2 regions of the Shewanella sp. KCT genome follow, and region 2 is predicted to be linked to the other one. Evidence: riboswitches for the same ligand, from Rfam matches in the RefSeq annotation. Region 2 holds a riboswitch; the other holds the start of a gene.
The links. A riboswitch is a leader RNA that binds a small molecule or an ion and turns the genes downstream of it on or off. The one in region 2 is predicted to bind lysine.
Positions count from the first base shown of each region.

Region 1 (16,209 bases), on a different contig from region 2:
GTAGATGACAGCCATCTGCCGAGTCACCTTTCCCCCATCTTAAAGCAAGTCTACGCCAGCCGAGGCTGCACAGTGGACGACTGCGAGTTGACGCTGGCTAACCTGCTGCGCCCCAATACACTCAAGGATGTGGACAGGGCCGCGGCCATCATTGCCGATGCCATGGCCAAGCAGCAATCGATTCTGATCGTCGGCGACTTCGACGCCGACGGCGCCACCTCCACCAGTGTCTGCCTGCTTGCCCTGCGAATGATGGGCGCGATTAATGTGGATTACCTGATCCCCAACCGCTTCGATTACGGCTATGGCCTCAGCCCTGAGATAGTTCAGGTGGCCCAGCAGAAGGGAGCAGAGCTGCTGATCACCGTCGATAACGGCATCTCCTCCATCGAAGGGGTTGCGGCGGCCAAGGCGCTGGGGATGCAGGTGGTGATCACCGACCATCACCTGCCGGGCAACAGCGTGCCCGAGGCCGATGCGATAGTGAACCCTAACCAGCTAGGTTGTGGCTTCGCCAGCAAGGCGATCGCCGGGGTCGGGGTCGCCTTCTATCTGATGTCGGCCCTGCGCGCCGAGCTGCGTAGCCGTGGCTGGTATCAGGCACAGGGCATACAGGAGCCCAATCTCGCCACACTGCTGGATATCGTTGCCTTGGGCACAGTGGCGGACGTGGTGTCGCTCGATACCAACAACCGCATCCTGGTGGACGCCGGTCTCAAGCGGGTGCGCGCCGGACGCTGCCGCCCAGGAATTACCGCCCTCTTGGAAGTGGCCAAGCGTAACACCTCCCGCATCGTCGCCTCCGATTTTGGCTTCGCGGTCGGCCCCAGGCTCAATGCCGCCGGGCGCCTGGACGAGATGGCCTTGGGGGTCGAGACCTTGTTGTGCGACGACATGATGCGCGCGCGGCGCATGGCCAGCGAGCTGGATGGACTCAACGCCGAGCGGCGTGAGCTGGAAACCGGCATGCAGCAGGAGGCGCTAAAGAGTCTAGAGAGTCTGTCGCTTAATGAGGCCGAGCTGCCCTGGGGGATCGCCCTCTACCAGCAAGACTGGCACCAAGGGGTGATCGGCATCCTGGCGTCGCGAATCAAAGATAAGTATCACAGGCCGGTGATCGCCTTCGCCGAGGCGGGCGAGGGGGAGATCAAGGGCTCCGCGCGCTCCATCAAGGGGCTGCATATGCGCGACCTGCTGGAGCTGATCAATGCCCGCCATCCCGGAATGATCATCAAGTTCGGTGGTCACGCCATGGCGGCGGGCCTGTCCCTGCGCGCCGGTGAGTTCGAGCGTTTCGCCAAGGCCTATGATGAGGCGGTGCGTGAACTGCTTGCGCCCGAGCAGCTGACCGGCGAGATCGTCAGTGACGGCGAACTAAGCCCGGCTCAACTCAACATGGCACTGGCCAGGGAACTGCGCAGTGCAGGCCCCTGGGGGCAGAATTTCCCCGAGCCGATATTCGACGGCGTGTTTCGTATCTTGCAGCAGCGGATCGTCGGCGAGCGTCACCTCAAACTCGTGCTCGAGAGTGAGTGCGGCCAGACCATGGTGGATGCCATCGCCTTCAACGTGGATCTCACCACCTGGCCCGATGCCACCATCCAATACGCCGAGGTCGCCTACAAGCTGGATATCAATGAGTTTCGCGGTAATGAGAGCCTGCAGCTGATGGTGGAGCAGATTAAGCCTAAGTAGCCTCTGCATCAGAGTTGGGGATAGTTTCTAAATTTAGTGTTGTTTGCCGTGGATATTTTTGAATTCGTCTTCGGCGGTAAAGCTCTTTGGCCCTTGCACCTTAGCGATTACCTAACGCCTGCCCGGCGGGAGCGCTATATGGAAGTACGAATGTCGTGATCACAGGGATGTGAGAGAACGACGTATCTACATTATCTTATCTAACATATCTTCAATTTGGCGGCGCTCTCGTATGATGAGGGAATGGAGCAACATGTCGCGAACATTACGATCCTGATTTCGCGCCCCTTCGCAATATCTAAACTCAGTATTCAACGCCTCATAGATCGAATTATTGGTGCTATCGCGGTTTGAAGGCGGTTCAATTTTTGCGGGCAAGCGAAGCTTGTCATTAAGCCACTTTTACTCATCGAAGAGGCAGCGTATCAAGATGATGCTTAAATTGTGATAATCTGGTGTGGAGCGTAGAGATGCAAAGATGCACAGAAGGTGCTGCTGCGAGAGGGCGTTATCATTAAATACTGATATTCACATCGATAAGGAAAGGAGACCTTAAATTATGCAAAGCGTTGTTGAAGTACTAGAGAGTGAAGGCTTTAACGTTCGTCAGAAGGATAGCAAAGTCATCGTCAAGCTCGATGGTCTCGCTAATCCTGTCACGGTCAGCAAGGATATTGCGAAGGACGAGTATAAGCTTGGCAGCAACGATTGGGGCAAGTCGTTATCTGCTTCTTTGGCCCTTATGTTCGGGCTTTATGGATATCAACAGCATAGTGGCAGCTTTATTAGTTCCATTTTTATTGCTGGAGGCCTGTGGCTGTTTGTCGTCGTGCTGCTTACCGAGCTTAAGTTGACAAAATTGCGTGCCCTTGTGGACAGGCTCAATCGAGAAAGGCAAAGATAACAAGTGATTATCGCAATACCACTATAGCTACAGTGTTCGACAAAAGTTAATGTCAGGGAGTAAACATGGATGTCAGTAAGAAACAGTTAGATGCTGCGGCGCGGGAAAATATCATTTCAGCTCAGCAAGCTGAAGCCCTTTATCAGTTCTTAGCCGCTCAACCTAGTGCCAACCCCAAATTTACCTTTACCCATGTGCTCTATTACTTGGGTGGGCTTATCGCCATCGGCGCAATGACACTTTTCATGAACTTAGGGTGGGAGTCCTTCGGCGGCGCAGGTATTTTGTTTATCTCGATGCTCTATGCGGCTGTTGGTTTAACCCTGACCAACAGGTTTTCAGCAAGAGGCCTCATTATTCCCGCTGGCATTTGTGCCACCTTTGTCGTCTGTCTAACCCCTCTAGCGATTTATGGCCTGCAACAATGGTTAGGTGTATGGCCAGATGAGAGTGCCTACAGGGATTATCACAGAGTCATAAAATGGCATTGGTTATACATGGAACTGGGTACACTCGTCGTCGGCGTCATCACCGCGTGGCGATATAAATATCCCTTTTTAATCATGCCTATCGCGGTCACCCTCTGGTATATGACGATGGACATGACTGTGGTGATCTCGGGTGATGATATAACATGGGAGCTTAGATCCTTAGTCTCAATGTATTTAGGCCTATTAATGATAGGGCTCGCCTTTTGGGTCGATGTCAGGTCTCACCATAAGGCTGACTATGGCTTTTGGATCTACATTTTTGGCGTCATCGCTTTTTGGTGTGGTTTAACTTTCCAGCACTCTGACAGTGAATTATCAAAGTTTATCTATTTCTGCATTAACCTGTTAATGATTGGGGTTGGCGCGCTATTAGTTCGAAGAGTGTTCGTGGTATTTGGTGCCCTTGGCAGTTGCGGCTACCTCAGTTACTTGGCTTATGACGTCTTTAAGGATAACTGGCTGTTCCCGATTGCATTATCGTTTATCGGGCTCGGGGTGGTTTATCTCGGTGTGCTCTGGCAGAAGCATGAAAAAGCCATTACCGAAAAATCGAGAGCATTACTGCCGGCGCCACTTAGGGCACTGCTGGAATCAAAGTCGTGAATTGGCTTTTTACATGCTTGCCATGAGGCAATAAAAAAGTCGCCAATTGGCGACTTTTTACTTTTTAAAGGAGCAGACTAGCTTACAGGCTTGGCTCTTCGCTGTAGTCCTGGCCGTGGTATTCCAGGCAGGCATCGACTTCGTTGGCTGAGCCTAAGATCACAGCGACGCGCTGGTGGATCTCGCTTGGCTGGATGTCCATGATGGTTTCATAACCGGTAGAGGCCTTGCCGCCCGCCTGCTCAACCAGGAAAGACATAGGGTTTGCCTCGTACATTAGGCGTAGCTTGTATGGCTTCTCCGGATTCTTGTTGTCGGTCGGGTAGGTGAACAGACCGCCGCGTGACAGTACGCGGTGCACGTCGCCAACCATGGCGGCGATCCAGCGCATGTTAAACGACTTCTCGCGCGGCCCTATCTTGCCAAGTAGCAGGTCTGCGATATAGGTCTGCATCGGTGCTTCCCAGAAACGCTGGTTAGACATATTGATGGCGAACTCGCTGGTGTCCTTGCTGATGGACATGGCTTCGTTGGTCAGCAGGTACTCGTTGGTCTCTGGATTGAGGGTAAACAGCTGTACCCCTTGGCCAGTGGTGAGGGCCAGCATGGTCGAGGGACCATATAGCACGTAACCTGCGGCCACTTGCTGACGGCCTGGCTGTAGGAAGCTCTGCTCGCTCAGCTCACCGCTTGGCGCCGGCAGTACCGAGAAGATGGTGCCCACCAGTGAGTTGATGTCGATGTTTGACGAACCATCTAACGGGTCGAAACAAACCAGGAAATCGCCACTCTGACCTACCTCGACAATATGATCTTCCTCTTCAGATGCCAGACCACGTACCGTGCTGTCGGCCGTTAAGGCTTCTTTGAGCATGTCGTTGGTGATCACGTCGAGTTTCTTCTGGGTTTCACCCTGAACGTTTTCCTGTTCGGTGGCGCCCAGTACGCCGGCGAGGGCGCCGTGACGCACCGCATGGCTGATGGCTTTGGAGGTATCGGCCAGCGTGGTTAACAGCTGGGCTAGCGGGGCTTGAATTCCTTGAGAACTAAGGTGTTGTGCCAGAGTTTGCATGTTATTTCCTATGACAAATGGGAGCTAGGCTCGCACTGGAGGTCAGATCTTGTTTATCTTGTTATGCGGGCGATTCTACCCCAGATGAATCATTTTTTCAGCGGCAATTTAGCCCATCTGGATCGCGGTTTTCGTTTTGCGTCACTTTAGGGCACAATGCTAGCCTGCAATTTGACCTATACCTGTTTTCTATCCAGGACATAATAATGACTAAAAAATGGATAAGTTCGGCCTTGATGGCGGTGCCTATGTTTTTATCTCACGCGGTAAGTGCGTCACAACCCCAACTAGCGCAGCCTGTCGGCGGCAATGAACCCCTCACCATAGAAAGGCTCTATGCCTCTCCCGCACTGGCGGGCAGCAGCCCCAGGGGCTTAAAGCTGTCGCCCGATGGTAAGCGTGTGACCTATCTGGCTGGTCGGGCAGAGGATCAACACTTCTACGATCTCTGGCAGATGGAGGTCGCAACGGGTAAACAGAGCCTGTTGCTGGACGCCGACAAGTTAAAGAGCGGTGAGCTGTCCGATGAGGAGAAGGCGCGGCGCGAGCGTCAACGCATCTATGGTCAGGGAATCATGGAATATTTTTGGGCGGACGATAGCCAGGCGCTGCTGATCCCGGCATCGGGCGCCCTCTATTACTACTCACTGAGCGATAACAAGGTGATGCCGCTGCCTGTGGGGGAGGGCTTTACCACAGACGCCAAGCTGTCGCCTAAAGGCCATTATGTCTCTTTCGTCCGTGATCAAAACCTCTATGTCTTCGATCTGCGCAGCCAGAAGCTGACCGCCATGACCATAGACGGTGGCGGCGCCATTAAGAACGGCATGGCGGAGTTTGTCGCCCAGGAGGAGATGGACAGAATGACGGGTTACTGGTGGGCGCCGGATGAGTCGGCCATCGCCTTTACCCGCATCGATGAGTCCGGCGTTGAGCTGGTAACTCGCAACGAGATCTATGCCGATGGCATCAAGCTAACCGAGCAGCGCTACCCTTATGCTGGCAAGAACAACGTGGCCATCGCCCTGGGTGTGGTGACGCTGGCCGATAAAAAGGTGCGCTGGGTCGACCTGGGAGAAGATAAGGATATCTACCTGCCGAGAGTGAAGTGGTTGCCAGACAGCCTGCAGCTGTCTTTTCAATGGCAGAGTCGGGATCAGAAGACCTTAGATCTGCGTATTATCGATCTACGTAGCCAGGATGCCCCTATGACCATGATCCGCGAGGAGAGTGACGCCTGGGTGAATCTGAATAACGACCTGTATTTCCTCAAAAAATCACCGCAGATGTTGTGGGCATCGGAGCGTGACGGCTTTAATCACCTCTATTTGTTCGACCAGCAAGGGCGACAGCTCAGGCAGCTGACCAAAGGTGACTGGGCGGTGGACGAGCTGGTGCATGTGGATGAGCAGGCGGGCTGGGTCTATTTCACCGGTCGCAAGGCGAGCGTGGTCGAGCAGCACCTGTTTCGCGTACCGCTTAAGGGCGGCAAGATAGAGCAGCTGAGCAAGCGCAGCGGCATGCACGCGCCGGTGTTTGCCGACAATCAGGCGATCTATCTGGATTACTTCAACAGCCTGGCGCAGCCGCCGCAGATAAGCCTTCATGACGAGCAGGGCAAACGCCTGGCCTGGGTCGAGCAGAACAAGGTGGACAAGAGCCATCCACTCTATCCCTATTTTGGTCAGTGGCAGCTGCCTGAATTTGGTCAGATAAAGGCAGAAGATGGTCAGGCGCTGCAATATCGCCTGTTTAAGCCGACGCAGTTTGACGTCACTAAGCAATATCCAGTGGTGGTGCGCGTCTACGGTGGTCCCCATGCCCAGCTGGTGGTTAACAGCTGGAGCGAGCACGACTACTTTACCCAGTACTTACTGCAACAGGGTTTTATCGTGTTCCAGTTGGATAATCGTGGCTCGGCCCATCGTGGCACCAAGTTTGAGCAGGTGATCTACAAGCATCTGGGTGAAGCCGAGGTGAATGACCAGAAGGCCGGTGTCGATTACCTGCGTAGCCTGAGCTATGTCGATGGCAAGAATATCGCTATCTATGGTCATAGCTATGGCGGCTACATGGCGCTAATGAGCCTGTTTAAGGCGCCGGATTACTTCAAGGCGGCTATCTCGGGCGCACCCGTGACCGACTGGTCTCTGTATGACAGCCACTACACAGAGCGTTACCTGTCGCATCCGGCGACCAATGCCGAAGGCTATGAGGCCTCTAGCGTACTGCCGTACGTCAAAGGCTATCAGTCTGGCCTGCTTATGTACCACGGTATGGCCGACGACAACGTGCTGTTTGAGAATAGCACCCGTGTCTACAAGGCGCTGCAGGATGAGGGCAAGCTGTTCCAGATGATAGATTACCCCGGTTCTAAGCACTCGATGCGCGGTGAGAAGGTGCGTACCCACCTCTACCGCTCACTGGCTGACTTCCTCGATAAGCAGCTGAAACACTAAGCTATCGGCGCTAGGCCTTAGTAAAACAAAAGCCCTGTTGCTTATTGAAAGCAGCAGGGCTTTTTGTGGGAATAGCAGTCCTGAAGACAGTTGAGTTAGTTTCGAATTAATTTTAATAAGGTACGAATAAACCTAACTAATCTTAGTTAGCCTAGTTTTAGAGCCTTTGTGCATCAATCAAAAGAAGCGAAATCGAAGAGATAGAAGATACCTGTGTAAACACGATTTTGGCCCTTGACGACAGGACGTCGTCGAGGAGCCTCCAAGGATGGAAATTCGGCGTGCCAAAATTGTGTTTGCACATCCCTCGCCGGACAGGCGATTCAAAGCAATGAAGTTTTATGATGTAAATTAGGTCAGTGCGACAAAATTTGTAGGTGCAAATATCAAAGCTACCCATCCCTAGGATTTTAGATATTCCCTTTTTCCCTGTTTAGAAATGTCTGGAACATTTCAGGCCCTGGCCACCGGGGATAACTCTCCATAAACAGAGAAAATCCATGTACAAATCCCCTCTATGGCCTTCCCTGGCCACCGGGGATAAGTACAGTCCATGTACAAAAAAGCCAGTCGTTAGACTGGCTTTTTAATCGAATCACATTTGCGCTAGCTGGATGTGATTTATGCTTCTTCTAAGTTACCGCAGAAACGATAGCCTTCGCCATGGATGGTGGCGATGATCTCAGGCGTATCTGGCAAGCTTTCGAAGTGCTTACGGATGCGACGAATGGTCACGTCCACGGTACGGTCGTGTGGCTTAAGCTCACGGCCTGTCATCTTCATCAGCAGGTCAGCACGGGTCAGGATCTTGCCTGGGTTCTCAACAAAGTGCAGCATGGCGCGGAACTCACTGCGGGGCAGCTTGTACGACTCGCCCTGTGGGCTCACCAGTGAGCGGCTGTTGATCTCTAGGCTCCAACCGTTGAAGCGGTAGAATTCTACGGCACTCTTCTCTTCGGTTTCGCCGCCGGTGCTGTTGACGCGAGTCAGCAGGTTACGTGCACGGATAGTCAGTTCGCGTGGGTTAAACGGCTTGGTGATATAGTCATCGGCACCAATTTCCAGACCCAAGATCTTGTCAACTTCGTTGTCACGGCCGGTAAGGAAGATAAGGCCGATGTTATTGATTTCACGAAGTTCACGCGCAAGCAGCAGACCATTCTTACCTGGTAGGTTGATATCCATTACCACAAGATTGATCTTGTTTTCCTGCATGGCTTTATGCATCTCTGCGCCGTCATTGGCTTCAGTTACCACATATCCTTCAGCCTCGAAAATACTTCTTAGCGTGTTCCGGGTAACGGCTTCATCTTCAACGATCAGAATGTGCGGGTTTTGCATATTTATTTACCTAATATTTGTTTAAAACTGTTCTAACCATGAGCGCTAGTTGGTGCTGCTGCGCCCTATCTGTCTTCGCGACAATTACCGAACTCACGTAGTGCTTTTATCAAACCCAATTGGTACAGCAACACACTTCATGATTAGTAAAGTATTCGTATCTCTTTCAAAAGACACGCGAACTGTTACTCACTTCGATTAACAATAGTTGGGAATAGTTCCGTTAACTATCTAATATTTTCAAGTTTAAATGCTAAATCAGCCTAAGCTCACATTTTATACAGGAAATTGACTAACTTTTAATGACCTTGTCGCCGACAAGATGTAACAAAAAGTATTTCATCGTGAGATGAGTGGAAGTGAATCAACGAACTTATTGTACTCGTTTTAGTCATTTGTTAACAAATGAAATGTTAACAAAATTCCTTTGAGATTTGATGTATATCACATTTGCGCACATAAGCTTATGATTTTAATGGTATTAATAAAATTTAATAAAGTGACCTGTCTCACACCTCTAGGAAGCCGGAGGAATTTTGCTATAATCGACGGAATCTAATTTAGGAATATTTTAGTGATGAGTACAGCAAGCGAACACCTTTGGCAATGCTATCAGCAAACGCAGTTCTTACTTACACAACCTTTCTCCCCTTCGTTATCATTTGCAATCATTACCGCTCATAATCCTAAAGGCCAACACCTTTCTCCCTCGCAAAACCGTCTCCTCGACAAGCAGCTTCAACGTCATATTCAACGTCTTCAATATCCCTATCGTGCCCTGATCGGTGCCTCCAATGACAGAGGCCATATGGAGAAGAGCTGGGCGGTGTCTATCGATAAGGCCGCAGCCGTGGATCTTGGTAAGGTGTTTAATCAAAACGCCATCTATTTTGTCGATGAGGACGAGCTGCAACTGGTGCCTTGTCTGGTGGAGTATGACGAGCTCACCCTGGGCAAGTTTTCTGCCCGGGTCTGCTTGGTTAGCGAGCTGCCCGACATCAGCCGCTAGCAGGCGGGGGAACTTGAGAGGCTTTCATCAAGACAAGCTAAAATATCGTTGACTTTTTATTCTGTTATTTGATAGTTTTCTTGCATCCTGACCTTAAGGTTAGTGATACAGAAGAGGAGCGTTAACTAGGTAGTAAGCCCGAGGAGTCCAAACTCCGTTGACGGTTTATGAGGGAGATTAACGCCGAGGTAAAGAGATGTTTGGTTTCATCTATTTATCGGTCGACTGGGCTGAATCCCACCGATTGTCACCTGTTTTTTGGTGGAGAGCTTCTGGTGGCAATCGCTGTTTCCCGTCTTGGGGTGCGTCATCTTTGCACCAGGCTCTTCGAACGAAGTAAGTTCGGAGCGTATTCAATGTTATCTATTTCTTTTGTGTCATCGTCAGCTACTTGGGTTGAGGTGCGCTAATGTCTATTGTTGTTGCTAAGTTTGGTGGTACCTCGGTTGCCGATTATGAGGCGATGAACCGCTGCGCCGATATCGTATTGGCCAATCCTGAAACCCGCGTGGTGGTCGTCAGCGCCTCGAGCGGTGTGACTAATCTGCTGGTGGAGCTAACTCAGGAGCATGTGGACTTTGAGCGTCGACAGCAGCTGCTCAAGGCGATCGCCTCGATTCAATATAAGATCCTCGATGAACTAGGTCAGCCCCATGATGTGGCCGCCCGCCTCGATGCCATCTTAAGTAAGATTGCCAGCCTAAGCGAGTCGCTCTCCCAAAACCGCAATAAGGCGACCACAGACGAACTTCTTGCCCAGGGTGAGCAGTGTTCGTCAGTCTTGTTTGCTGCCGTGCTGAGAGAGAAGGGCGAGCGGGCGAGCGCCTTCGATGTGCGTCAGGTGATGCGTACCGACAGTCATTTCGGCCGTGCCGAGCCGCAGATCGAAGCGGTGAAGCAGCTTTGCACAGAGCATCTGCTACCACTGCTTAGTGAGCAGCGTATCGTGACCCAAGGTTTTATCGGCGCCGATGAACATGGGGCCACCACTACGTTAGGCCGTGGGGGTAGCGATTATTCGGCGGCCCTGCTTGGCGAGGCGCTGGATGCGTCTGCGGTTGAGATCTGGACGGATGTGCCGGGGATTTTCACCACAGACCCACGCCTCGCGCCGAATGCGCGTCCTATCCCTGAGATAAGTTTCAACGAGGCGGCCGAGATGGCCACCTTTGGTGCCAAGGTGCTGCACCCGGCAACCATTTTGCCGGCGGTCAGACATAAGATTCAGGTGTTTGTTGGCTCCAGTAAGGCGCCTGAGCTCGGTGGCACCTGGATTCGTCATCAGGTGAACGACGAGCCTATCTATCGCGCCGTGGCGGTGCGACGCGACCAGACGCTACTTAACCTGCACAGCCTACAGATGCTTCACGCCCAAGGCTTCCTGGCCGAAACCTTCGCCACCTTGGCGCGGCACAAGATCAGTGTGGACTTAATCACCACCTCAGAGGTAAACGTCTCTCTGACGCTAGATAAGACGGGCTCAGATTCGGCCGGAAACAGCCTGCTGAGCGAGGCCTTACTGCAGGAGCTGTCTCAGCATTGCCGCGTGCGGGTCGAAGATGGCCTGGCACTGGTGGCGATAGTGGGTAACAAGATTGCCACCACGTCGGGTGTGTGTCGCCGCGTATTCGAGGTGTTAGAGCCTCACAATGTGCGTATGATCTGTCAGGGCGCCAGCCCACACAACTTATGTGTCCTGGTGGCCGAGTCTGAGGCGGCTCAGGTCGTCAGCGCCCTGCATCAAAACTTGTTTGAAGGGTCGCTATGAAACCGGGTCGTTCCACGCTAAAGATTGGCGAGCTCGCAACAGGCCAAGATCTCGAGCTAAACCTGTTTGAATTTGCCCCTGAGGTGCAGACAGGGCCGAGTGTCTACATACAGGCCAACGTCCACGGCGCCGAGGTGCAGGGCAATGCGGTGATCTATCAGCTGATGCAGGCGCTCGAACGCTGTGAGCTGCGCGGTAAGATCACCCTGGTGCCCCTGGCCAATCCTTTGGGGATCAATCAAAAGAGTGGCGAGTTTACCTTGGGCCGGTTCGATCCCATAACTGGGGTGAACTGGAACCGTGAATATCTCGACCATAAGCTGGATATTGCTAGCTGGTATCAGGGTCATAAACATCTGAACGATGCCGAGCTGATCGCCCATTTCAGGGCCTTGCTGGTTGAGCGCTGCTATAGCCGTCTGCATGAGCCATGGGGCATCACCACGGGTCATCGTCTGGCAGTGAGCCTGCAGCAGATGGGCCATGAGGCGGATATCGTGCTGGATCTGCACACGGGCCCTAAGTCGTGTAAGCATCTCTATTGTCCCGAGTATGATACAGACGCCGCCAAGTACTTCTCTATCCCCTATACCCTGCTGATCCCCAATGAGTTTGGCGGGGCCATGGATGAGTCTGTTTTCTGTCCCTGGTGGCAGTTGAGTGAATATCTGGCCACTCAGGACCGCGAGATCGAGGTGCCCGTCTCGGCCTTTACCCTGGAGCTTGGTAGTCAGGAGAATGTCGATCTGGCCGATGCCCTGGTTGATGTCGAAGGGATCATGGCCTATCTCAGCCAGCGCGGCGTAATAAGTGAGCGGGTTGAGCCAGCTGAGATGCCACGCTACGCCTGTTATCTGAAAGACTATAAGAAGTATCACGCGCCGCAAGGCGGCTTGGTGGAGTATAAGGCGAAGGTTGGGCAGCCGCTCATCGCCGGTGAACCGCTCGCCAACATCTTGCGTGTCGACAGATATGGCGAGGAGGGCGCAATAGCGCCTCTGAGTTTGCCGGTGGACTGCGTACCCGTACTGCATTTTGCCTCGGCGTCAGTATATCAAGGCACAGAGCTCTATAAGGTGATGACTAAGGTATTTGCGCTTTAGTCTGTGCCAATATAGGTAAGATTCCAGTAACAACTAGTGTTACACTCAATTTGCATCAAATGCATTGATAACTAAGGAATCTAGGGGGAGCGAATGCAAAAAAGGATTTTAGTATCACTAATTGTAACGTTGGGTGCCTGTTCGACTGAGAAGCCTGATACTGTCAGTATTGAAAGCCAAGATGACATGAAACAGGTATCGACTTTGGCCTTGAGTTCAACAGAGAACAGGGAAGAAGCTTCTCTGTCACCGCAAGAGAAGAGTAATTCAAAATACAGTTATGAATTGAACGGTGTGAAATTTAGTTCAAACGATAGAGTATTGAAGAAGGGAAGTGTTGTTCAGAGCTTGTCTGAGTCTGCTTTTGGATTGATCAGAGGGAGTTTTGTCGTAATCGCATCTCAGTTTCCCAAGGGAGTGACTGAACACTATGAAGTGAATGAGATCGCAACGTCAACCTATAGATTAATCCCCTTAGAGGGAAGCGGTGATTTTTACAAACTTTATCAAGCATTACGCAAGAACGATGCTTTTTCTCGTGTTGAAATAGAGATTGATTATAGCGGAAAACAAACATCAGATAGCTTCTGATAAGTCATAACACCTAAGGGATTAGAAATAAGGCCTGACATTGGTGAAATTGATTTAGAGAAAATCTTTGGTGGTTTAAAGTAATTTCCTTTAGAACAGACGTAAAAAAAGCCATAACTTAATGTTATGGCTTTTTTATATTTGATCACCATCTAAAGCTGGTGACAGTTAGCCCATGTTACTTACGACGACGTAGTGCAGCAAATGGTATGAGTAACAATGAAAGCCAGCCTAAAGAACCACCTGAACTACTAGTTTTCTCTTTAGATACAGCTGCAAAGCTTACTTTCACCTTGTTCTTCACTTCTCCTGTGCCATCACTCACAGTAAGCGTGAAGTTTAATGTCGCCTTTGGATCATTTAATGCGGGAGTCACGAAGCTTGCTTCGTTACTTGTAGCATTTTTGATTTCTACAGCAGGACCTGAATCTTGTGTCCAGCTATATGTCAGCACGTCATCAGCATTTGGGTCAATTGCAGTTGCGGATAACGTTACCACATCACCTTCTTTTACTAATGTAGAACTTGCCTTAGCAGTCACTGTTGGTAAACGGTTTTCACAAGCGAAAGTATCACCAGCAATTTGCTCATAGAAAACATTTGAGGTGATGTTGTTGAAGGTTACGTTATCAACTATCCATCCAAATTCACTTGTATTGGTGTCGGTAACCATACGGAAACGTAGCTGTACCTGATTGCCATTTAACGCTGTACCGAAGTTAACGGTTTCGGTTTCACCAAATGCAACCATTTTACCAGTAAAGGCTTTACGATCTGGCAATAGTTCATCTAGCTCACCTGTGTAACCCGTAGTTGAGAAGGTGCCACCCACCTTGGTAACGTCAACCCAATCTCCACCATTAACACTGATTTCAACGACACCACCATCGTACCCCTTTTCGATTTCGAAATAGTGGAACCAGCTCATGGTAAAGTCACCACCGTATCCTACGGTGAATGGCTTAGTTTCATAAGCAACATCGGATGAGAAGCCATTGTTTCTAATGTATAGATACTGGGTATCGACAGGGAAATATGCTGCATAGCGGCTACTTAGCTGTGCAGTGCCTTTCGCCAGATCACCACCTTCAAGTACTACCTCATTGAAATCCTTCAGGCCTGCAAAGTCTTCCATGTCACTTGTCGACATATTGCCTTCAATATCTTTGATCTTGAAGTCCATATTTACTGCAGTCGATAGTGTATAGGTCTGAGCTTTGATTTCGTCATCAAGGTCAGGGAATGACAGTTCAAAGGTAACTTCATCTGCAGTGGCTGCGTCGTTTAGGGTGAATTCAATTGGCTCGTTAGTTGCCTCACCGAATATGCCTACATCACCAAACGATACTTTGCCTTCATTGGCGAATGTTACGTCTTGACCACTAGTAACCTTAACGACACCTTCTATGCTTTCTAGCGCCTTACTACCTTTGTTCATAACAGTAAAGGCGACAGTGCCAGTTTCACCTTTATCTAAAATACCGTCTTTTGAACAATAGCCATTGGTGAGCCCTTCGAAATCACTATTGAGTTCATGATTGGCGACCGTAAAGGTAGCAAGTTCTGTCTCATATGATTCAACTACACCTGTGTGTTTCCGATCGAAACGATCTGGTGAAACCGCACCAAAACCCATACCACGACGAGCGAAGGCGGCTAACATCAGCTCGTAATCTGCAGGATCATTTGCATAGGCTGCGGCAAGAAGCGCATCACGGGCTTCGGTATAAGTAGGCGCGATTGGCGTCATCTTATAGCCTGCAACCAGATAATCCATCATCAAACTACGGGCTTCTTCGAATGAGTGACGTTCATCGTTGATTAACGCAACATAGCAATCCCATAGCATAGCAGCCCAAGGTTCACCTGCGTCATGTACTTCAGCGTTGCCATTGATGTCTGGGCCTGTACCATTGCCTAGCTCGACGTTGGCAAAGGTCAGTGGGTTGATGCTCATATCGGTACTGTAAGGATAGTTACGAATACCAGAGTAGAAGCTACCAACGTAAGAAACCGCGGCATAGGCCTTTTGGAACATCTCGTTGCCGGCTAGCTTGGCATCGTCAGCTTCAGATACTAACAGCAAGGCATGGAAATCACCCCAACCTTCACCCATTGAGCGGCCTTGTTGGTTGATCAAGCCTGATGCGTTGCCGACTAGACGATTAGAGATGTAATGACCCCATTCGTGCGCAACGATAGCGTTATCCCAAGAACTCGCCTTATATGGCTTGTTATTAAACATGGAGAGCGTGACATCTTTACCTGCATCCAAAAGCGCATAGATCTTTGCACCGTCATTGAATGATAATCCCATGTTAGGGATTTTCACTGTATCGTCAGAGCCACCCATAGGTGCTGGCTCATCAGTTCCAGAATTATTGGCAATGAGTACTGCAATTGCGCCCGCATCTTGAGCGTGTTTTACTTTTTGGGTAAAGGCACAAGCGCCGCGATCGATAATGGCAATGTTGCCCATTATGTCTGCGCCGTTCACAGTTTTATCGCAACCATCGGTTGTAGTATTAACACCATCATCGATACGTACAACTTTGCCCTCTACGTTAAATTGTCCTTGACCAAAGCCTGAGCGTTTAGTTGAGCCAAGCAGGCCGACAGTGTCATCAGAGGTGACTGTTACGCCATAGTCTTCGCCATTGACGGCATCTTTGCTATCCCATAGGTACATCTGCATGAGTGGAGAATAACCATCTGCAGGAGTACGCATGTTCGCGTTGTTAAAGCCAGAGTTATCTTGCACTTCGGCGCGAATAGCATCACCTTCGATACCACCACGATCATAGTTAAGTGCCTGGGCGTTACCAGAAGCTTCATCGAAACCATGATCGTAGAAAACGTCATGCAAGTAGTTGTTAATATAGAATAGGTTAACTACCGCAGCTTTACGGTTGTTGACAGAGCTTTCTAATTCGCTGGTGTTGTACTTATAGTCGAAGGTATTGGCGCTGGTTACTTCAGCAGTAAAGTCGCCATTGGTGAATCCATCGGGTGCAATGGCATCGACATAGGCATTTACGTTGTTACCTGAGGTTACGGTTGCATCTTCTGCTAGCCAAGCATCTTTTGTGCTAATTGGGCCGTGGGTAAGAGTTACCATAGGCGCATCCAAGTAAGCCGTAGCATCCTCTTGGTCTGCGCTAGTTGCAGGAATA
Region 1 is NZ_LVDJ01000014.1:79,736-95,944, reverse strand. Features, by position in the region: gene recJ (single-stranded-DNA-specific exonuclease RecJ) at 1-1,695, shown strand, start outside; gene AYI87_RS17595 (hypothetical protein) at 2,255-2,599, shown strand; gene AYI87_RS17590 (DUF2157 domain-containing protein) at 2,665-3,693, shown strand; gene AYI87_RS17585 (class 1 fructose-bisphosphatase) at 3,776-4,765, opposite strand; gene AYI87_RS17580 (S9 family peptidase) at 4,972-7,224, shown strand; gene arcA (two-component system response regulator ArcA) at 7,846-8,565, opposite strand; gene AYI87_RS17570 (DUF3293 domain-containing protein) at 9,143-9,574, shown strand; lysine riboswitch at 9,678-9,854, shown strand; gene lysC (lysine-sensitive aspartokinase 3) at 9,984-11,342, shown strand; gene AYI87_RS17560 (succinylglutamate desuccinylase/aspartoacylase family protein) at 11,339-12,445, shown strand; gene AYI87_RS17555 (hypothetical protein) at 12,539-13,036, shown strand; gene AYI87_RS17550 (rhombosortase-dependent M36 family metallopeptidase) at 13,215-16,209, opposite strand, start outside.
Region 1: another riboswitch for lysine. It lies ahead of lysC (lysine-sensitive aspartokinase 3); the one in region 2 lies ahead of AYI87_RS05720 (Na+/H+ antiporter NhaC family protein).

Region 2 (16,209 bases):
TCGGCGTTGCCACCGATACGCTTAATTTCATATACCGGGCGAGCCACTTTCTGCTGGTCATATTTAAAGTCGATACCGTAATTGGTGTAGGGATCGATAAAGCCGGGGTATATCAACTTACCCGTCATGTCGATAACATAGGCATCCTCGGGTATTTTGTCGTTGGGAATAATGGCTTTAATTTTATTATCTTCAATTAACAGTGTGGCATCCTGCTTGGTTTCGCCGGGGGCGATCATCAGGGTGGCGTGGGACAGCGCCGTTAGTTTTGGCGTGTTATCAGTTAATTGAGAATTCGCTATCGCGTACGGACTCGCCAAGAGACAGGCCGCCAGACTCGCGCTCACAGAGAGAAAATGGATTCGCATAGAGTTTAATTATTATTGGCTGGGATCAAAAGTAGCCCAAGATTATCCCATATCATGAACAGTTTCCAAGGGCGGAACTGTATCGGTTTATGTCAAACCATAGGGCTGGTGTTATCCGAAAGGATAGGCTATTGATTGACAAACTTTGACGGGAATAGTAGCAAGGAATAATGGCCGGAAGAATGACCTAAATGAATGACCTAAATAAGGATAGATAAAATACTCTAGACATGGCCAAGGTAAATGAGCGACAAAAAGGGCAAAATGCGCTTAATCACAAATAGAGAGTAGAAATAAAAAAGCCAACCTTGAGGTTGGCTTTTGCTTGCGACGCCCTAAGTGGGGCGCTTAGGCTTAGATAAGGAAGTCTTCGAGTGAACGACCCTTATCTAATTCATTCTTAAATACGGTTGGTGTGCGACCCTGACCCGTCCAAGTGATCGTTTCGCCATTCACTTCAATTTTATATTTTGGTGGGCGTGGAGCACGTTTTTTAGGAGCTGGCTTAGCAGCCACTGTACCTAAATCGTCAATTGATAAACCAACAGCTTCCATTTGTTGGCGAATCTCTTCTATCTTTGCATTGCGCTCGGCCATAACCGCGCTTTCTTCTTCTGCTTGCTTCTCTTTCTCAGTGACGATTTTTTCAAGCTTAACCGCTACATCTTTTAAATCTTCTACCGACAATTCTTTAACAGCAGCTTTAAAGCGACGACCATGCGTCAATATATCTAGAAATTCGCTCATATTAATTATGTCCTGCTTAAAAATAAAATAGTAAATAGGATTACAGGGCTAATAATAGAAACTAAAAAAGGTTTTATCAAACGAATTAAATGAATATTTGACGCTTTAATGTAAATTTTATTTCAGCTTTTCTATTTTCGCCTCTTTTTGACCCTTTACTTCCCCCTAAACACCCTGTTTTTGATCTGATACAAAGTTGCTGATGACTTCCTGTTGACGTTAACGTCAACAGCACGTAAAGTGGCATAAGTTGGTGATAGTTTCGCTATGCACTATTTGTTATCCAGAATAAAGACGTAAGAAGGAAGCCTTATGAAAGTATTGGTGCCAGTTAAACGCGTCGTCGATGCTAATGTGAAGGTCAGGGTTAACGCTGACAATACAAATGTCGATACCGCAAATCTGAAGATGGCCATTAACCCATTTTGTGAGATTGCTGTAGAAGAAGCGGTACGTTTGAAAGAAGCAGGTATTGCGACCGAGATTGTGGTAGCAACCATAGGGCCTAAGGCGTCGCAAGAGCAGCTACGCACGGCGATGGCGCTGGGTGCCGACCGCGGTATCCATGTTGAAACCGACGAAGAGCTTGCGCCGCTTTCTATTGCAAAGATCCTTAATGCGATTCAAGCCAATGAACAGGCTCAGCTGATCATGCTGGGTAAGCAATCAATCGATGGCGACAACAACCAGACAGGTCAGATGCTGGCGGCGTTGGCTGGACTGCCTCAGGCTACCTTTGCCTCTGAGGTGAAGGTTGAAGGCGAACAACTTGTGGTGACCCGTGAAATCGACGGCGGCCTGCAGACCCTTAAGATGCCACTGCCTGCGATTGTCACCACAGACCTGCGTCTGAACGAACCTCGCTATGCCAAATTACCTAACATCATGAAGGCGAAACGTAAGCCGCTCGATACCGTGACGGTAGACAGCCTGGGCGTGACCCTGAAGCAGCACCAGAAGGTGCTCAAGGTGACACCGCCTGCCGAGCGTCAAGCGGGTATTATGGTGGCTTCTGTCGAGGAGCTAGTGGAAAAGCTAAAGAATGAAGCGAAGGTGATCTAAATGGCGATTCTAGTAATAGCAGAACATGATAATGCGACTTTAAAACTCGATACCGCCAAGGTTGTGGCTTGTGCCCAGGCGATCGGCAGCGAAGTCGATGTGCTGGTGGCCGGTCATAACTGTGGCGCCGCGGCCGAAAGCGCCAAGCAGCTTGCCGGTGTGCGTCAGGTACTGGTTGCCGATAGCGGCGTTTATGCCAACGCCATCGCCGAAAACCTGTCACAGCTGATCGTCTCAGTGGCCAGCGAGTATCAACACATCTTAGCTGCGGCTTCAAGCGTCGGTAAAGATGTGCTGCCTCGTGTGGCGGCGCTTCTGGATGTGGCGCAGATCTCTGAAGTGGTTGAAGTGGTGAGCGAAGACACCTTCGTGCGTCCTATCTATGCCGGTAGCGCCATGGCGACGGTGCAGAGCCTGGATGCCATCAAGGTGATGACGGTTCGCGCCAGTGCCTTCGATGCGGTAGGTCAGGATGGTAGCGCCTCGGTGCAGACTCTGGACAGCGAATACAGCGGCGAAGTTGAGTTTGTGACTCAGACCCTGTCTGTGTCAGAGCGTCCCGATCTAGGCGCCGCCTCAGTGGTGGTTTCAGGCGGCCGCGCCATGGGCAGCGCCGAGAACTTCGCGATTCTTGAGCAGTTGGCCGATAAGCTGGGCGGGGCACTGGGTGCATCGCGCGCCGCGGTCGACGCTGGTTACGTGCCGAACGATCTACAGGTGGGTCAGACGGGTAAGATTGTCGCGCCGGATCTCTATATCGCCGTGGGTATTTCGGGTGCCATCCAGCACCTTGCGGGGATGAAAGATTCTAAGGTGATCGTGGCGATCAACAAAGATCCAGAAGCGCCTATCTTCCAGGTGGCCGACTATGGTCTGGAAGCGGATCTGTTCGAGGCAGTGCCTAAGCTACTCGAACTTCTTTAATAAAATGTAAATACTTGGTGAGCACTTTGGTGTTCATCTAAAATTAGTGTGATATAGATCACATGGAGCGGCTTTGAGGTAGCGTCCTTAAAGCCGCTTGTGTTTTTATGTGCCTCACGTTTGCCGATAGTGACATTGGCAGGCGTCCTGAGACGTAGAGGTGCATTAAATATCAGTAGTATTCGTTAGGGTGATGCCGTTAAGCGAATATGAAAGGATTTGGTGCCGAAGTGGTGGAGTTGATCAAGGCTTGCCGCTGGGGCTGTCATCGAATAGAGGCAGCACTGCCATAGTGCTTCTTATCTGGATTGATAAGTGGAAGGTATACCGAGAATGGGTATCACTATGGAGCGCTACTGATAGGACAGGTGTAATATCTCATGCTATATCCCACCAGTTCAGTTGCCCTCCATTCGTATTTTAACGAAGACAAAATTTTACAATGACAACTTTGAGTTATGCCGATTCGGCACTTTCTTTGCTGCCGCCCGTGGTAGCGATTCTGCTGGCGATCTTTACCCGCCGCGTCCTGCTCTCACTCGGTGTGGGGATCCTCCTGGGGGCACTGTTAATTGCCGATTTTTCACCGCTGGATATGGGGCAATACCTGGGACAGCAGGTGGTGGGCCTGTTTTGGGATGATGGCGCCCTAAACAGCTGGAACGTTTATCTGCTGGGTTTCTTGATTCTGCTTGGGATGATCACCGCACTCATTACCGTCAGCGGCGCCGCCAAGGCCTTTGCCGATTGGGCGCGCCAGCATATTCGCAACAAACGCGATGCCAAGCTGCTTACCATGTTCCTGGGCTGCGTGGTCTTTATCGACGATTACTTCAATAGCCTGGTGGTGGGCAGTGTCGCCAGACCCCTCACCGACAGATACTATATCTCGCGCAGCAAACTGGCTTATCTGCTGGACTCAACCGCCGCGCCTATCTGTGTGATCTCGCCCGTCTCTAGCTGGGGCGCCTACATTATCGCGCTGATCGGCGGCATCCTCACCGCCCACGGCTTCACCGACAGCGGTCATCTGAGCGTATTTATTCAGATGATCCCGATGAACTTCTACGCTATCTTCGCCCTGGTGTTGCTGCTATGCGTCGCCTTCATGGGGCTGGATGTGGGACCCATGCGTCAGCATGAACTCAACGCCCAGAAGGGCAACCTGTATGACGAGGCCAAGGGCCTGCCGCCAGGGGCTAACAGCGACCTGCCTGAGGCGGATTCGGGTAAGATCTTAGGTCTGTTCCTGCCGATCACTGTGCTGGTGTTTGCCACCATCTACTTCATGATAGGTAGCGGTGCCGACGCTTTGGCGGCGGAGAATCTGCCCTTTAGTGTCATTGGTGCCTTCGAGAAGACAGACGTTGCCTCATCGCTCTTCTTCGGCGCCGTGGTTGGCCTGGCCGCGACCTTGGTATTGGTGGTCAGTCAGGGACTGGATAAGGCGCTTATCCTTAAAGGCGTGATTGCCGGTGCCCGCTCTATGCTGCCCGCCATCTATATTCTGCTGTTCGCCTGGACCATCGCCGGTGTGATAGGCCAGATGGAGACGGGTAAATATATGGCCAGCCTGGCGACCGGTAATATTCCCTTCGCGCTGCTGCCGGCCGTACTGTTCGTGCTGGCGGGCCTGACCGCCTTCTCTACCGGCACCAGCTGGGGCACTTTCGGCATCATGCTGCCTATCGCCGCCGACATGGCCATGGGCACCCATACCAACATGATGTTGCCTATGCTGGCCTCAGTGCTGGCGGGCGCCGTGTTTGGCGATCACTGCTCGCCTATCTCGGATACTACTATCCTGTCGTCTACCGGGGCGAACTGTCATCACATAGACCATGTGCTGACTCAGCTGCCCTATGCCCTTATCGTAGCGGGGATCAGTTTGGTGGGTTATACCGTGCTGGGCTTCACCGAATCCGTGGGTGCCGGTCTGGCGGCCTGTAGTGCGCTGGTTGTGGTGAGCGTTCTGGTGCTGCGCCATAAGGCTAATCGCCCGGCTTAATTCAGCTACGCCAAATCAAGGTTCAATTGATATAAAAATGCCGCTCATCGAGCGGCATTTTTTATGGGTGACCCCCATTACTGGGGAGTGAGTTGAGGCAGGAATTAGTTGAGGCCACGGCGCTGAAGCAGGGCATCAGTGGTCGGTGCCTGACCACGGAAGGCCTTGTAGGCTTCCATAGGTGGCACGCTGTTACCCACCTCGCGGATGGTCTTGCGATACTTCATGCCGATTTCGCGGTTGAGGCCACCCTGGGTCTGCACATAGGCAAAGGCGTCGGCCGCCAGGATCTCGCTCCACATGTAGGCGTAGTAGCTGGCCGAATAGCCACCCGGGAAGGCGTGGGCAAAGTAGGTCGACTTGTAGCGTGGCGGCACGGCGGCGATATTGATGCCGTGTTTCTTAAGCGCCTTGGCTTCGAATTCGGCCACATCTTGCAGCGGAGTGTCGGCGCTCAGTGAGTGCCACTCGAGATCCACCAGGGCCGCCGCCATATATTCCAGAGTGTCGAAGCCCTGGTTGAAGCTGCGTGATTTCAGCAGTTTCTGCAGCAGCTCATCGGGGATCACCTCGCCTGTCTCATAGTGCTTGGCGTAGTTGGCCAGCACCTCGGGGTGGGCCGCCCAATCTTCTTCGAAGGTCGAGGGGAACTCCACAAAGTCGCGGGACACGGCGGTGCCCGACAGGCTAGGGTAGGTCACCTTAGAGAACATGCCGTGGGTGCCATGGCCCATCTCGTGGAACATGGTGGTGACTTCGTCGTAGCTGACGAAGGTCGGCTCACCCTCTGGGGCCTTCTTGATGTTCATCACGTTGACCACCACAGGCTTCTGGTTTAGCAGCTTAGACTGGGTCACGAAGGAGCTCATCCAGGCGCCGCCGCGCTTGCCTTCGCGGGCAAAGTAGTCGGCGTAGAAGATCGCCATAGAGCTGCCGTCGGCGTCAAACATCTCGTAGGCTTTCACATCTTCATGGTAAACAGGTAGATCCGGGCGCGGCTTGAGGGTCACACCATAGAGACGCTCTAGGGTGAAGAAGACGCCATCTTGCAGCACGCGGTTGAATTCGAAGTAGGGCTTGATGGCGGCGCCGTCCAGGTCGAACTTATCTTTGCGCACCTTCTCGGCATAAAACGCCCAGTCCCATGGCGCCAGGGTGAAGTCGCCACCTGTCTTGTCGATCATCGCCTGGATATCATCGGCTTCTTTCTGGGTGTTGGCCACCACGGCGGGCACCATAGAGCCGAACATCTGGTAGACGGCATCCGGGGTCTTGGCCATCTGCGGCGTCAGGCGGTAGTCGGCCCAGCTCTTGTAACCCAGTAATTGGGCGCGCTCGGCGCGAAGCTGTGCCAGGCGGGCAACCAGCGATGCAGTTTCGTTGTCACCGCTCATGCCGCGAGTCGACGAGGCTTGCCACACCTTCTGGCGCAGCTCACGGTTTTCAAGCTTGGCCAGGATAGGCTGGCGGGTGGTATTGGTGATATTGATGAGATACTTGCCTTCATGGCCAGCGGCACTGGCATCGGCCTTGGCGGCGCGGATCTCGCTGTCTGACAGTCCCTTGAGTTCATCGACGCTGTCGACCACGACGGCGATCTCCTTGGTGAGCCTTAGCAGACGCTGACCAAACTCGTTGGTAAGCTTAGATTGCTCCTCGTTAAGCAGACGTATCTGCGCTTTTTGCGCCTCGGTCAGCTTGGCGCCAGCCATGACGAAGCGTTGGTGGTAGATCTCGATGAGGCGCACCTCTTCGGCGGTCAGCCCTAAGGTGTTGCGGCTCTGATACAGGCTGTCGATGCGGGCAAATAGCTTGCCGTTGAGGTGGATGTTGTCCGAGTGGGCGGCCATCTTAGGCGCCATCTCGCCCTGAAGCTTACGCAGCGCCGGGTTGCTGTTTGACCCTGTTAGGTTATAGAACACCTTGGAGGCGCGGGTCAGCAGCTCGCCGCTGGTCTCCAGTGCCACGATAGTGTTGGCAAAGGTGGCGGGTTCGCTGTTGTCGGCAATGGTCAGCACCTGGGCATAATGCTCATTGATGCCTTGCTCTAGGGCGCTCTTAAAATGCTCATCCTTGATCTGGCTAAAATCTGGGGCCTGATATTGCAGGGGGCTTGGTTGCATCAGCGGGTTTTGCTCCTCGATGCTGGCGGTGGCCTGTGTGGTAGAGCTGCTTGATTGACAACCACTGAGGAGGACTGTGGTCGATAAGGCGCCGACGACGGCAAAGGCGATAAGATTCAATTTCATCTAGTACAACTTCCTTAGATTTGCGATTGTTATTTTTATGTGGGCGAGTTTGGCGTTAATGTAGCTTTTGTAAATTAACTCAGGCTGAAAATGGCACCAGGGCCAAGAAAAAAGGAGCCTGGCGAAGGGCTCCTTTGGTTGGAACTAGGGATAATGTTTAATTACCTTGCTGTCACCTCAGGCGTTAGCGGGTAAAGTTATGGTAATTTTCGATACCAAAACTGCTGCCCTCGGCGTGACAGGTCGCACATGACTCGGTAGTGCTGAGCTTGTACCACTCGGTAGCCGGTACATCTTCCGTGGTAGTACCGCCGTTTTGCATCATGTGGTTCAGCGCGCTTTCATCGTTATGGCAGGCGTAACAGTTGGCCGTGATTGGGCTGGCCATCTTGCCGCTTACGCCATAGGCACGTGCCTTGATGAACTGATTTGGTACGGCTTTCAGGTCAACCACACCGCTGTCGTGACAGGCCACACAGCCGGTCTGCGGCGCGATAACGCTGGCAGAGTTAGACACTTCCTTGCCGTCCTCATCCAGGCTCTTGCTGCCCACACCCCAGTGCATGCTGTGCACCATAGGACCGAAGCCAGGTGATGAGTAGCCGGCGCGGCGATCCTGACCATTGTTGTGACAGGCTACACAGCCCAGACCACCTTCGGCAAAGTTACCATTCTTGTGGAAGTTGGCTTCGCTGTTGTGGCAGGTGGTGCAAGACTCGCTGCCAACGTTGTGACGACGTTCGTAGGCTGTGACAGCGCCATCGAATTGTGATGCCACATCTGTGTAGCCATGGATAGTCACCACGTCAGATTCTTCGCCCATGTAGTCTTTGGCGGTGAAGCTGACACGTAGCGATGCCATCAAGCCTGCATCAGTCCAAGCCGATAGATCCGGTGTTGAGCCGACCACATGGGGTACACCGTGACCTGCAGATTGCGCATAACACATGGTCTTGCGACCTTCGGCGTCATAGCTGTAATCATAGGCTTCGGTAATACGGCCAATCACGCTGTCGTTATACACACCGTGCAGGTATGAGCCCACATAGTTAATTGGCTTGTCAGGGTTATGAATTGTCTGGGTATCATCAAACAGTTCATGTAGGTCGACTAAGGTTTCCTTGCCTTCGGCATCGACCTTAAACAGCGACAGTGTGGTACACCATTGACCCGCAGCACCTGAGTCTGGGAACCAGGCTGGCGCCGTGCCCGTCACCTTGTAGCTATCTTTGAGCGCTTGGTTAGAGGTGATGGCGCTCTTGGCTTCGTGTAGTTTTCGCAGATCTGAGCCATTGCCGAGAACGATATCGCCAGGGATACCGCCAGTGTCATGACAGTCGATACAGCCTGGGCCAGCGACGTTGACGTTGACGGTTGGCTCACTGTGACAAGAGCTACAGTTCAAGGCGCTAAAGCCGGTCTCAAATTCCTGGTGATTGATGTGACCTATCTTAGATAGGGTATTGCTGGCGTAGCCGCCTATTGAGAAGCCTTGTTCGTTAACCGCAGTGCGGCTGACCGAGCCGTGACAGACCATACAACCTTCGACGAAGGTGACTTCACCGTCCATGCCTTGGGCCACATAACTTGAGTGGCGATTCGGGCTGGTTGAGTAGTCGACGTGGCAAGAGAAACAGGCTTCTGTAGTGGTTGAGAAGGCACCTTCTGGCTTGTTCACCACATATTTACCTGAGCTAGCAATGCCCGATTCGCTATGGCCGCCGATACGTAGCCAAACAATCCCTTCGGTTCCCGCATTAACGCCTTTCAAAGGGAGAACGAATTCGTAGTGACCATCGCCTATTTGAGTAAGCGTTGCCCCTTCGGTGTCGGGAGTTCTGGAAGACTCCATGTTTACCCCGCCGTAACCTCCGATATGAACATTGTCTTCTACTTCGTTGATTGGACTTTCGGTGCGGTTATTTATAAAGCCTTTGTCTGTCAGTGCAGCGACTTTACCCTCAGCTTTTTTCAAGCCGTTAACGAGCTCACCATTTTCGTTAGTGACCTCAAATTCGTAACTAATAGTACCTTCACCAAATGTATAGTTAATTACTTTAACATTAGTTTCCAAGGCTGTTGTGGCTACCGGTGGTTTCCAAGATTCGCCCGGTGTGCCGGGTTGACCATCAACTCCGTCTTTACCATCTTTACCGTCATCTCCACTGCATCCTACTAGCGCACCTGTCAGCACGGCGGCGACCAGGTAGGCGAGTTTTTTCGATGTGAATAATTTCATCATTCATCTCCGTTCGATCCAAAGTGCCAGATGTGATGCCTTAGGGCGACTGCTTGCAGGGGAGGGCATTCGTCTCAACACATACCCTGAGCCTTTTGGATACTGGTTATATTTATTATTTAAACCGACGCCTACGCATCTATTGATAAAGAAAATGGATGCTAAAGCTATCGATTCGAAAATGAGTGTATTGTTAAATCTCTGTTGGTTATTTGACCCAATTCACAGGAAGGTGTATCTCTTTGGGGGTAGATCTCATTTTTGTTAAATTTATTAAAAATCAACTACTTATTTAAGGTTAATTAAGTTTGAATTAAGTTTAAATTAAGTTTTGGTTTTCATTTTTGTAACATGTTGAATTGGGGCATAGCTAAAGGCCCATTGGGGACATCTGAAGGGACTTTAGTTGGGACATTAGGAGGAACATTTGAGGGAACAACTGAGTGGGCAAGGGCATTGTCGAGTAAACCATAGGAAAGGGCGAAGCGACAAACGCCAAAAGCTGAGAGTTAAGAGGGGGCCTGCAAGCGAGGGAATAGGCCTCTAGCTCGCCTATTCCTCCGTCTCGTTATCCTTTTACTCTCTAATCACTTTCGCCTTTTAGGCTTAGTGGCTGGATAGCAGGGCGAGCTTGGCCTGGTAGCGGCGCTCGAGATCCACCTGATGTGTCTTGTCAATGGCAAGGGTGATCGCCTCTTTGGCTTCAGCTTGTTTGCCTAAGAGGTAGAGCGTCTTGGCCCGGCCTGCATAGCCTTGGGGCATGTAAGGGGCGAGCTCCACCGCCTTGGTGTAATAACGTAGGGCGGTGTGATAGTCTGCGCCTTGGTAATAGTCGTTGGCCAGCATGAGCCAGCGAAAGGGGCTGGGGTCTTGGGCCTGATCTATGCGCCGCTGCAAGCTGGCGGCTTCATCCTGGCGTCCTTGATTTGCCAATAACAGCTTATAGTTTGTCAAAAGGTTAAGATCGTCGGCCGCTAACGAGAGGCCGTGTAAATAGAGCGCCTCCGCCTGCTTTGGGGAGCCCAGATGACGATAGATGACGGCGAGCAGGTTGACCAGCTCCACTCGCTCGGGCGCCAGTGTTAATCCTTCGATGGCAAGCCAGGCGGCGCGCCGATAATGGGTCAGCTCCAGGGCGTCGGCGGCCAGGTTCTGATAATACATGGCCAGAAACTCGGCTTCGTCGATGTTGCCCTTGGACAGACTGTTACGGCTAGGGAAGTAGTCCACCACCAGACCCGGCTCATAGAAATAGAAGCTGCCGGGCTTGGGCTCAAAGCTGGGATCCATCAGTTTGGTTTTGACATGGTTGGAGATCACCCCGAGCTGAGCGGATTGGAAGAAGAGGGGCGAGGAGGTCTCTTCGATATAATCTATCTCTATACCGACCAGTCTGGCGTAGGCCTTGGTCAATATCGCCAGCGACATGCAGTTGCCGGCATTGTGTGTGAGCGTTTCGTTGGCGCTGTAGGTCTTGCCATAATAGCTAAATGTGCTCAGGCGTCCCTCGAGATAGTCATAGATCCTGTGGTGCCGCTTCACCTCCTGATGGGCTTCAAAATAGGCGAGAAAGCGTGCCTTCTCCTGGTCGTTAATAGTGAGGAGTTCCTCGACCGAGACTATGTCGGGTCGCTCGCCCAAGTCGCTGAGATCCAGTGTGTCGAGTAGCGCCAAAGGCGCTTGAGAGTCAGGTGTCGGCACAGAGGTGCAGGCGGCAAGGCTTAATGCGGCAAGAAGAATTGCTGAGATCTTGGTGAACAGACGTGTGGGCTTTAGCGTAAAAGACATAACTTTCCTTGTAGTACTATTTTATCTTGCTGAGCTATCCGTAGGCGCGTAAGGGGCCGGTTTAAAAAGGCTGACTCTGGATAATAAGTCATCGCTCGGCGTGTGTCTATCGGCGACTGGCTACGGGTGACTGGCGATTGGCGAGTGTCTATCTCCTAAGCTTTCACCTTTCAACTCTCCTTTTCCCTTTCACTCTTTTGTCTATGGCTTTGCTTCGAGCTTGTTTACCGTCAAGGATAAAGAGAGGGGAAAGCATGATAATGTGCGGCATCGCCCAATGCTAAGGCCTTTGGCGCTGCTAATTGGCGCAAGATGGTGATAGAATCGCTTGATAACAATAATCAGGGGACTACTCGCTTTGGCACAGCTCTATTTTTACTATTCGGCAATGAATGCCGGCAAATCTACCTCACTGCTTCAATCTTCCTATAACTATCGTGAGCGCGGCATGAATACCTTGGTCATGACGGCGTCGATCGATGATCGCTACGGTGTGGGTAAGGTGGCGTCTCGTATCGGTATCGAGACAGATGCTCAGGTGTTTGCCAGCGACGATAACCTGATCGAGATGGTTAAAACCGCCTGTCAGGCGCAGACCCTGCACTGCATCTTGATCGATGAGTCGCAGTTTCTCAGCAAGGAGCAGGTGAGACAGCTGACCTATGTGGTCGATGTGATGGATATTCCCGTGCTCTGTTATGGCCTGAAGACAGATTTCCAGGGTGAGCTGTTTAGTGGCAGTCAGTACCTGTTGGCCTGGGCCGATAAGCTGGTGGAACTCAAGACCATATGTCATTGTGGTCGCAAGGCCAACATGGTGGTGCGACTCGATGGCGAAGGCCGCCCAATGAAAGAGGGTGAGCAGGTAGCCATCGGCGGTAACGAGAGTTACGAGTCTGTCTGCCGTAAGCATTTCCGCGAATTCCTCTGGGATTAATACCCGCCCTGGTGATCGCGCCAGTAAAGTAGCCACCCTTGGGGTGGCTTTTTTAATGGCCTAATGTTCTGAGTATACTTTGGTCGTCAGCGACGCTAACCGCTGCATGGGATTATGGGCTGTGTCAGAGTATGAGATGAATAGGTTTATGAGGTGAGTGGCACGCCCTGCACCTCGTCGGCTTTCTCGTCATGGCGCTGGGGATGTTCGGGAAACCACTTCTCATAGAGGCGCTGGATCTCGCCTTCGCTGATCAGCGCTTCTAGCACCTCGTCGATCTGCGCCAGCAGTTGATGATTGCCGCGCTTGACGGCAAAGGCCACCGGCGATCCGGGATCTGGATTGTCCAGTATCTTAACTCCTATCTCCATCTGCTGCGCCAGATAGAGGCCGACCGCCTTAGGCATGATGGCCGCCTGGATCTTGCCCTCTTTTAACAGCTGCATCGACCTCTCCTTGCTCGGGGTGGCTATGATGCGAAAATCGTACAGAGTCCCCAGCTCCTTCCAGTGGGTCTCTATGTAAGAGTGGCGATCGCCGCTGACAAACTGGTTATGAAGATCTTCCAGCTTAGTGATCTTCTGGTTGTCTTCGAGGATGAAGATCACGTCATATCGGTAGTAGTAAGGCTGGGTGAAGTCGAAAAACTTAGTCCTGAGGGCGTTGATCTCCATGCCAGCGATCAGCTCAATGTCACCGAATCTGAGTTCATTGAATACCAGATCCCAGGCCTGCTGCCGAAACTGAAACGGCATACCAAGACGCTTGAATATCAGCCTGGCCACGTCGGCATCAAACCCTGTGGTCTCACCGCCTGCGGAAAACTGATAGGGGGGGAATCCAGTGGCTACACCGCAGCGCGTCGCTGGGGTATGCTGCGCCAGCGCCGGCAGGCTTAAGCAGAGGAGGAGGGCAGCAAGGAGCTGCGTCTTGTAGGCAAAATAGTGCATCAGTCTAGGTGGCCTGCTAATTTCATCATTTCACTCTTACGGCTTTAGTCTAGTCGGTTTTGTCATCTTGATGGCGAACGCGCTATGGGCCACCCTGGCAGGCGCGTCGTCGCTAAAGGCCATGATGATAGTGTGGATTAGACGTAAATGGCAAACAAAAGCTGTTACAAGGTGTTTTGTGAACATAAATTCAACGAATTAGGTGAAAATAATCTTTATTATTAACACCTTGATTAGCACCTGTTGAAAGACGCCTCCTATGAGATCTGGCTCAAAAAATCAACAGTTGTAACCCTAATTGATACAGAAACATTGCTTTAGATCAATTGCCAATGAATTGTCAGGCGTCAAAATTCAGTCACCGCTTGGATAACTAATTAAAATGCATGCGAAACAATCAACCCGTGATAGACAACGAGGTCGTGCTGACCGACGATGATATTCTGCTGTCCACGACGGATCTCAAGGGCAATATCGGCTATGCCAACGAGGATTTTTGTCGTATCTGTGGGTTTTCCGAGGAGGAACTGGTCAGGCAGCCCCACAACATAGTGCGCCATCCCGACATGCCCAAGGCCGCCTTTGCCATCTTGTGGCAGCGCCTGGCGCAGAAGCAATCCTGGCTGGGGGTGGTGAAGAATCGCTGTAAAGATGGCTCTTACTATTGGGTCAATGCCTATGTGGCGCCCGTGATGGAGAATGGTCAGGTCAAGGAGTATCAATCGGTGCGCCGCCGGGCGAGCCAGGCCCAGGTAGAGCGCGCCAGCGATATCTATCAGAGCCTGAATAAGTCGGAGCAGCGCAGCGAGATCAAGGATGCCAAGCTCAGTTATGGCGGCAAGTTGACCCTATTCGCTTTTCTCTGCCTTATGTTAGCCATCGGCCTGAGTAATATCTCGCCCTGGTTGGCGCTCGTCTGCGCGCCGCTGTTGGCGTTTGGCATGAGGCTCCTCTTGGCGCCGCTAAGGGCCCTGAATGACCATGCACTCACTATCGTGTCAGACCCTGTGGCCAGACACATCTACGCCGGAAGGCGGGACGAGCTGGGCAATATTCAATTTGCCATGGAGTTCACCACGGCTGAGATCGCCGGTGTGGTAGGACGGATGACAGATGCCTCAAGCGTTATCGCCAGAGACAGCGACGCCCTGCTCGGTTCTATCACGGCCACGGCCGAGCGTGCCGATGGTCAGAATCAACAGACGGCCCAGGCCGCGGCGGCAGTGGAAGAGTTGACCGCCAGCTTTAATGAGCTGGGTCAGCAGCTTAAGCAGGTCTCGGCAGATGTCGAAGCCAGTCAGGCGGCTGTGCTGCAGGGCTATGAGCAGCTCGATGCCGTGGTGGCCAGCATAGATGAGCTACACGGCGAGGTGGGCAACTTTGCCCAGGTGGTTAGCGAGATAGAGCATGACAGTGTGGCGATTAATCAGGTGCTGGAGGTGATCACTAAGATTGCCGAGCAGACTAACCTGCTGGCGCTTAACGCCGCCATTGAGGCGGCAAGGGCCGGAGAGTCGGGTCGGGGCTTTGCCGTGGTGGCCGACGAGGTGCGTCAGCTGTCGGCGCGCACCGCAGATTCCACCAGTCAGATCGATGCCATCATCGCCAAGTTCCAGCAGAGTACGGCCAATGCGGCGAACACACTGACCGCGGGTCAGCGTCAGGCAACTCAGGCGGTGCAGCTGGTGAAACAAGCTGAGGCCGTGTTTGCCGAGCTGGTGACCCGTATCGATAAGATTAATCAGATGACGGAGCTGAGCGCCGATGCCATGCAGGAGCAGGGACTGGCGGCGGTGGATATCAGCGATTCGCTGCAGGCGATCAGCGAGCTGGCCAGCGAAGGCTTTGCCCAGTCCCTGGCCGATCGGCAGCTTGGCGAGCGCAGCTCACTCAAGTCGATGGAGTCACGCCAGCTGGCGCGTCAGTTCTGGAGCCAGGCGGTGCACCGCGCTAATGCCTAACCAATGCCTGGCGAATGTCTAAAGCGTTAGATTTCGGTAATAAAAAAGCCCAGCGATAACGCTGGGCTTTTTTTGAGGATTCGTGCCTAGCGATTAGAGCTGCATCTCAGGTACATGCTCAGGCACGATAAGCTTGCCAGCCGTTTTCTCGATAATCTCCTCGACGCTTACGCCTGGAGCGCGTTCCAGCAGGTGGAAGGCGCCATCTTTGATCTCCAGGAAGGCCAGGTCAGTTAGCACGCGCTTGATACAGCCATAGCCGGTCAGCGGCAGCTCACACTTAGGCAGTAGCTTAGAGTTGCCGTGCTTATCGGCGTGCATCATGGTGACGATAATATTGTCGGCACCGGCCACCAGATCCATGGCGCCGCCCATGCCTTTGATCAGCTTGCCGGGGATCATCCAGGAGGCGATTGAGCCTTCCACATCCACCTCGAAGGCGCCCAGCACGGTGAGATCCACATGACCACCGCGGATCATGGCGAAGCTCTCGGCCGAGGAGAAGAAGGAAGCGCCGGGGACGGCGGTGACCGTCTGTTTACCCGCGTTGATCAAATCTGCGTCTATGGTCTCTTCGGTGGGGAATTCACCCATGCCGAGCAGGCCATTTTCCGACTGCAGCATCACCTGCATGCCTTCGGGAATATAGTTGGCGACCAGCGTCGGGATGCCAATGCCCAGGTTGACATAAAAACCATCCTGTAGCTCTTGGGAAACACGCTGTGCCAGTTGTTCTCTCGATAAAGCCATGGTGTCGCCTCCCTATTTGCTCTTCACTGTGCGCTGCTCGATACGCTTCTCGAACGTACCTTGGATCAGGCGATCCACATAGATGCCTGGTGTATGGATATGGTCGGGATCCAGCTCTCCCGGCTCGACGATATGCTCCGCTTCGACCACAGTGATCTTACCGGCCGTGGCCATCATAGGGTTGAAGTTAGCCGCCGTCTTGCGAAACACCAGGTTACCCATGGTA
Region 2 is NZ_LVDJ01000003.1:172,475-188,683, forward strand. Features, by position in the region: gene AYI87_RS05700 (amidohydrolase family protein) at 1-368, opposite strand, end outside; gene AYI87_RS05705 (H-NS family nucleoid-associated regulatory protein) at 723-1,115, opposite strand; gene AYI87_RS05710 (electron transfer flavoprotein subunit beta/FixA family protein) at 1,428-2,177, shown strand; gene AYI87_RS05715 (electron transfer flavoprotein subunit alpha/FixB family protein) at 2,178-3,101, shown strand; lysine riboswitch at 3,249-3,465, shown strand; gene AYI87_RS05720 (Na+/H+ antiporter NhaC family protein) at 3,544-5,109, shown strand; gene AYI87_RS05725 (M3 family metallopeptidase) at 5,214-7,358, opposite strand; gene AYI87_RS05730 (multiheme c-type cytochrome) at 7,543-9,597, opposite strand; gene AYI87_RS05735 (transglutaminase domain-containing protein) at 10,204-11,385, opposite strand; gene AYI87_RS05740 (thymidine kinase) at 11,744-12,322, shown strand; gene AYI87_RS05745 (transporter substrate-binding domain-containing protein) at 12,469-13,272, opposite strand; gene AYI87_RS05750 (methyl-accepting chemotaxis protein) at 13,659-15,233, shown strand; gene AYI87_RS05755 (3-oxoacid CoA-transferase subunit B) at 15,327-15,983, opposite strand; gene AYI87_RS05760 (CoA transferase subunit A) at 15,996-16,209, opposite strand, start outside.